DNA from 2 places in the Paeniglutamicibacter sp. NPDC091659 genome. Region 2 is predicted to be linked to the other one. Evidence: predicted binding sites of a transcription regulator. Region 2 holds the regulator's gene; the other holds the start of a gene.
The links. The regulator LexA, encoded in region 2, represses DNA repair genes until DNA is damaged. The targets are predictions, from matches to a motif close to TCGAACANNTGTTCGA.

Region 1: a site for LexA is predicted at 1,712-1,727, ahead of xsc (sulfoacetaldehyde acetyltransferase). Genes of this name have one in related genera too.

What each region holds. Positions count from the first base shown of each region.
Region 1 covers NZ_JBIVTO010000003.1:134,514-137,924, reverse strand. The annotation lists gene xsc (sulfoacetaldehyde acetyltransferase) at 1-1,665, opposite strand, end outside; gene ACIQLF_RS08200 (IclR family transcriptional regulator) at 1,858-2,697, shown strand; gene ACIQLF_RS08195 (AAA family ATPase) at 2,702-3,411, shown strand, end outside.
Region 2 covers NZ_JBIVTO010000013.1:54,535-57,945, forward strand. The annotation lists gene ACIQLF_RS19160 (histidinol-phosphate transaminase) at 1-97, opposite strand, end outside; gene ACIQLF_RS19165 (LysM peptidoglycan-binding domain-containing protein) at 209-589, opposite strand; gene lexA (transcriptional repressor LexA) at 875-1,594, shown strand; gene ACIQLF_RS19175 (ATP-dependent DNA helicase) at 1,698-3,411, opposite strand, start outside.

The DNA.
Region 1 (3,411 bases), on a different contig from region 2:
CTTGAGCGCGGCGCCGACGTTCTCCAGCTTGTCCACCACGATGCCCTCGGCACCCATGCTGCGGGCCATCTCCGCGAAGGATTCGCCGTTGTCCAGCTCGCCGGCGATGAAGCGGCGGTTGTAGAACTCCACCTGGTTCTTCTTCTCGGCGCCCCACTGGCGGTTGCGGAAGACGACCGCGGTGACCGGGATGTCGTGGCGGACGGCGGTGAGGACCTCGCCCATGCTCATGGCCCAGGCGCCGTCGCCGGCGTAGGCGATGGCCGGACGGTGCGGGGCCGCGGCCTTGGCGCCGATCATGGTCGGCAGCGCGTAGCCGCAGTTGCCAAAGGACATCGGGGCGAAGAAGCTGCGCGGCTTCTCGAAGCGCAGGTAGCTGTGGGCCACCGAGTTGATGTTTCCGATGTCGGTGGAGATCATGACGTTTTCCGGCATGGCCTTCTCGAGTTCGCGCAGCACCTGGCGCGGGTGCAGCCAGTTGCCTTCCTCGCCCTCGGCCTCGGCGATCACGTCGAGCGAGTATTCGTCCTGCTCGTGGGTCCACTCGGAGAGCTCCTGCTCCCAGGCTTCCTTCTCCGCCTTGATGTTCGCTGCGCGTTCGGCCTTGGTCGCATCCGATGCCAGTTCGATGCCCTCGAGGCGCTTGGAGAGTTCGATGGCAACGGCCTTGGCGTCGCCGGTGATGCCCACGGAGATCTTCTTCACCAGGCCGAGCTTGGTGTGGTCCGCATCGATCTGGATGATCTTGGCCTCGGTGGGCCAGTAGGCCTGGCCATACTGCGGCAGGGTGCCGAACGGGCCGAGGCGGGTGCCGAGGGCGACCACGACGTCGGCCTGCGAGATCAGTTTCATGCCGGCCTTGGATCCCTGGTAGCCCAGCGGGCCCGCCCAAAGTGGGTGGCTGGCCGGGAAGGAGTCGTTGTGCTGGTAGCTGTTGACAACCGGTGCGCCCAGGCGCTCGGCCAGGGCCTTGCACTCCTCCACACCGTCGGCCATGACCACGCCGCCGCCGGAAACGATGACCGGGTTCTTGGCGGTCTTCAGCAGTTCGATGGCCTCGTCGAGGGACTTGGTGCCGCCGGCGCCGCGGTCGACGCGGCGCGGGGCCGGGATCTCGGTGATGGATTCACCGTAGAAGTAGTCGCGCGGGATGTTCAGCTGGGTCGGACCGTTTTCGCTCATCGCGCGGTCGAAGCAGCGTGCGGTGAATTCCGCCATGCGGTTCGGGTGGGTCACGTGGCCCTGGTACTTGGTGAACTCCTGGAACATCGGAAGCTGGTTTGCCTCCTGGAAGCCGCCCAGACCGATGGTGTTGGTTCCGGCCTCCGGGGTGATGATGACGACCGGGCTGTGTGCCCAGTAGGCGGCGGCGATGCCAGTGACGCAGTTGGAGATGCCGGGGCCGTTCTGGCCGATGACCACGCCGTGGCGGCCGGAGGCACGTGCATAGCCGTCGGCCATGTGGGCCGCGCCCTGCTCGTGGACCACGGGGACCAGGCGGATGCCGGCCGGGGCGAAGATGTCCATGGCGTCCATGAACGCGGAGCCCATGATGCCGAAGATGTCGGTGACGTCGTTGGACACCAGGGTCTCAACGAAGGCTTCCGACGACGTCATCTTCTGGGCTCCCTTGGTTACTTCGCGGGAAGCGGCCTTTTCGGTCATAACAACTCTCCTTCGGGGTATGGAAACCTCACCAACGGGCAAAGTTCCAAAAAATGGTTCGTTTTGTTCCCAAAAGCGGGATTAGTGACAAAACTATGCGACCCAAATCACATCCGTCAACCCCCTGTTCCATTTATTCTTCTCACTGATACGATTTAATGAAACTTCACACATCAGCAGATCGGACCAATCATGGAAAACCTCACGGAACCGGAACTCGGACCCGCGGGTGCCGTTGAAGGGGAAACCCCGGCCCTGCGGCTGTTCGCGTTGCTCGAGCTGATCACCACCCGCGACCAGCTCTTTACGTTGCAATCGCTGGTGGACCAGACGGGCCTGCCCAAGCCGACACTGCACCGCATGCTGCAGCAGCTGGAAGGCGCCAACCTGCTGACCCGGCAGAGCGACGGCCGGCACTACGGAACGGGCTCGCGCATGCGGCGCATGGCCGAAGACGTGCTGCTGAACGACACCCGCTACGGGACGCGCCACGCGATCCTACGCCGCCTGGTCGATGAGATCGGCGAAAGCTGCAACATCACGGCCCTGTCCGGCAACGAGGTCATCTACCTTGACCGCGTGGAAACCGACGAGCCGATTCGCGTCCATCTGGGCCCGGGCTCGCGCGTGCCGGTCCATTGCTCGGCCAGCGGCAAGATGATCCTGTCCCAGTTCGGACCCACGCAGCGCGAACGCGTGCTGGCCACGGGGGAATTGCAGCGCTTCACCGCCCACACGCTCACCGACACCGCCGCGATCGAGGCCGAACTCGGCCAGATCCGCCTGCACGGCTACGCGCTGGACCGCCAAGAGTTCCTGGACGGGCTGGTCTGCCTGGCCGTCCTGGTCCCGAACTCCTCGGGTCGCTCGAACCTTTGCGTTGCGGTGCAGGCGCCGATGATGCGCAAGAGCACAGACGACCTGATCAAGCTGCTGCCGGCCCTGCGCCTGGCCGCGGAAAGCATCGCCCGCATCGAGGACCATGCGGACCTGGGTGCCCCGGAATCCGAACCCATCGCGGTCGGGTGGTGAGGAAATGAACCAGATGCCGCCCCCGGGCCAGACCCTCGTTTCGGTGCGCGAGGTCTTCGGGATCGACAGCGACCTGCGCGTCGCCAAGTTCACCGAACGCACCGAACACGTCCCCGCCATCGATCCCGCCTACCGTTTCAACCGCGACACCACCCTGGCCATCCTGGCCGGCTTCACGCACAACAGCCGCGTCATGGTCCAGGGGTTGCACGGCACCGGGAAATCCACCCACATCGAACAGGTCGCGGCCCGGCTGAACTGGCCCGCGATGCGCGTGAACCTGGACGGGCACATCAGCCGGTTGGACCTGGTCGGCAAGGACACCGTGGTCATCCGGGACGGTCAGCCGGCCACCCAGTTCCAGGAGGGCGTGGTGCCCTGGGCGATGGTCCAGCCCATGGCCCTGATCTTCGACGAGTACGACGCGGGGCGCCCGGACGTGATGTTCGTGATCCAGCGCCTGCTCGAGCGCGAGGGCAGCTTCACGCTGACCGACCAGAACCGGGTCATCCACCCGCACCCCCATTTCAGGCTCTTCGCCACCTCCAACACCGTGGGCCTGGGCAACTTCAACGGCATGTACCACGGGGTGCAGCGACTGAACCATGCCCAGCTGGACCGCTGGAACATCGTCGCGTCGCTGAACTATCTCCCCATCGAGGACGAGGCGCAGATCGTCGCGGCCCGCGTCCCGGCGCTTGCCGACGCCCGGGG
Region 2 (3,411 bases):
GGATTGGAACGTCGATCTGGGGTGCGCCGTATGGTTCAAGACCTTGAAGATTCTCTCGCAGGGGCAATTTTGCCAGGCGATTTAGCCGTTCATTCACCCCATAAGTCTAGGGCGCTCGGTGCAAGGCATCAGAATCAGCAATGTGGAACGGGGTAACAATCGGTTCGCAATGAAGCGGGGGTCACACCCGCCGTCAGCAACGCGGCAGTTACCGTGCCGATGGAACGTATATCTCGGTTCCCGGGAACAGGACGCTTCCCTCAAGGTTGTTGATCTCGGTGATCTGGCGCACGGCCTCGCGGGGGTCCAACTGGGGCGCGAACTCGCGAGCCAGACCCCAAAGGGTGTCGCCCTCGATGACGGTGACGCTGACGGCTTCTACACCCAGTGGCACATCGGCCGAGGCCTTGGCCGGCGACAGGAACAAGCCCAGAATCATGAGCACGCCCACGCTGGCCAGGAAGATCGGCATGGCGATCAAAACGAATTTCCCCCGGCGAGTCAACCGCAGCGGAGCTTCCTGCGGGGCGTGGTAAGCGATGGGGTCTGGAACGAGGTGGAGCGGGGCCGAGAGAGCAGCGTTTGCCATGTCTTTGCCTTTCCTTTGAGTACGACGGGCCGATGCAAGCGGGCCGCGAGTCGAACAAGCTTCTATTGTTCGAACACGTCTTTCGAATATGTGTTCGTAGTTCGTAAGTTATTTCTAGCACTTTTCAACGACACGTGTCCAGATCGGTTCGAACAAATCTTTGAAAGCGCCGCTTCCGTCCACTAACATGAGTGATGTGGAACGGTGAATTCACTTCATCACTCCGCACCGACAAATTGCGGAACGCGCGGGCCAACCGCCGACGATCGGGATGAGGCACAAAGAATGACGACCGAACAACGAACCCCTCGACGTGACGCGAAGAGCCTGACAATTCGCCAGAAAAAGGTTCTCGAAACAATCCAGCGCTCGGTCAGTGCCAACGGCTACCCGCCTTCCATGCGAGAGATCGGTGACGCGGTGGGCCTGGCCAGCCTCTCGAGCGTGACCCATCAGTTGAGCCAGCTGGAAAAGCTTGGCTACATCCGCCGCGACCCCCGCCGTCCGCGCGCCATGGAAATCCTGCTGCCATTGCAGCTCAAGACCGACACGAAACTTGAAGTGGTTTCCGGGCAGGCCGAACTCAAGGCAGCGAACGGCATGAACGTCTCTGAGCTGACGACCTCGTCCGACACGGCAATGGTCCCCCTGGTGGGACGAATCGCCGCCGGCAACCCGATTCTCGCCGACCAGGCAGTGGAAGACGTGTTTGCGCTGCCGCGCCAGCTCGTGGGCCATGGCGAACTTTTCATGCTAAAGGTCAGCGGCGACTCAATGATCGACGCCGCCATTTGCGATGGCGACTGGGTCGTCGTGCGACGTCAGCAAACGGCAGTCAACGGCGACATAGTTGCAGCGCTGCTCGATGACGAAGCCACCGTCAAGACCTTCCGCCAGCGCGATGGCCACACCTGGCTGCTGCCACAGAACTCCCGCTACGAACCGATCCTCGGTGACGCGGCAACGGTCATGGGCAAGGTCGTTTCGGTCATGCGCTCCATTTAGGGACGTCACTGGCATTTCAACGAGTCAGGGGCCGGTCATCGCGACCGTCCCCTGACTCATTTAACGTTTTGACGCATGGACTCCCAAGTGAGCCGCGCTGCCCCTAGCCTTCGCTGAGCCGTTCGAGCGCGGCCAACACCGTCGGCTTGTCCGGGGTGGCCCACAACGGCGGCAAGGAGGCCCGCAGGAAGCTTCCGTAGCGTTCCGTCGCCAGGCGCGAATCCAGGACGGCCACGACACCGCGGTCGTTGACCGAACGAATCAAGCGCCCAGCGCCCTGGGCCAACCTGACGGCGGCATGGCTCGCAGCCACCGCCATGAACCCGTTGCCGCCATGCTTGGCGACATCCCGGCTGCGCGCCGAGGAGAGCGGGTCGTCGGGCCGCGGGAATGGGATCTTGTCAATGATCACCAGGCGGCATGCATTGCCCGGCACGTCGACGCCCTGCCACAGTGTCATGGTGCCGAACAGGCAAGTGTCCGGTTCGGCAGAGAACTGGTCAACCAGGGCCTTCATGCTCGATTCCCCCTGGCACAGGATCGGCACGTCCAGCCGGGAACGCAGGATCTCGGCCGCTTCCTCCGCCGCTCGGCGCGAGGTGAAGAGCGCCAAGGCCCCGCCCCCGGATGCCTTGATGAGGTCTTCGATCTCGCCGATCATTTCCTGCGACATCTGGCGCCCGGGCTTCGGCAAGTGCTTGGCCACATACAGGATTCCCTGCTTGGGGTAGTCGAAGGGGCTTCCCACATCGACCCCGTTCCAGGTGGGCGCGCCGTCACCGACCAGCCCCAAGGCACCGGCGACTGGTTCGAAAGCCGCGCCGATGGCCAGCGTCGCGCTGGTCAGGATGACAGTGCGGCCGTCGAAGAGCCCTTCGCGCAGCTTGCCGGCAACCGACAAGGGCGCGACATTCAGGGTGGGCTGGCTCGACTCGTCCGGCTGGACGTAGCCCTCCCCCGGGCTGAAATGCCCCGGGCGCGAAGCCCAGATGACTTCCCGTTCCTCGGTCATTTCAAGCATCTTGGTGCATTGCTCGACCAGGTACATGACCTGGGAACGTGCCATCTGCCGTCCGCCGTCCGCGGGCGCGTTGGCCTCGGGCTTCGAATCGGAGAGCACCACGCGTGCCGCCTCGGCGATCTGGTTGATCGCGGCTTCCTGTTCCTCGTTGAGGCCGCGGGCCATCAGGCCCGTGGGGACGCCTTCGAGGCTGCGCTGCAGCGCCTTAGCACCCTGGTTCAGTGCATCCACACTCACCGCGCAATGCTTGCGGGCCGCCGAAGCGGCGGTCTGCACCATGTTGACCGACATCGGGCGGGTCACCGAACTTGTCACCCGGTCCTGCAGTTCGTGGGCCTCGTCGATGATGACGGTGTCGAAGTCCGGCAGCACGGCCAAGCCTTCGAACGCCGACACCGCGAGCATTGCGTGGTTGGTGATGATCACGTCGGCATCGGCCGCTCGGGCACGGGCCATCTCACTGAAGCATTCGGAAGCCATCGGGCACTTCTGGGAACCGAGGCAGTCCATCGCACTGACCGATACCTGGCGCCAGGCCTTGTCGCTGACACCCGGGGTCAGGTCGTCGCGGTCACCGGTTTCGGTGCGCTCGGCCCATTGGCGCAGCCGCACGACCTCCTGTCCGAGTGCGGATGACGGGCCGTCCGCGAAGCCGCCGGCGGCCGGGGCGTCGGATTCGATCGAGAACAGCGTTCCCTCGTCGTCGTCCGGGTAGCCGCCGCCGAGCTTGTACTGGCACACGTAGTTGGAGCGGCCCTTGACCAGGGCCACATCCATCTCGCGGGGCAGTTCGTTC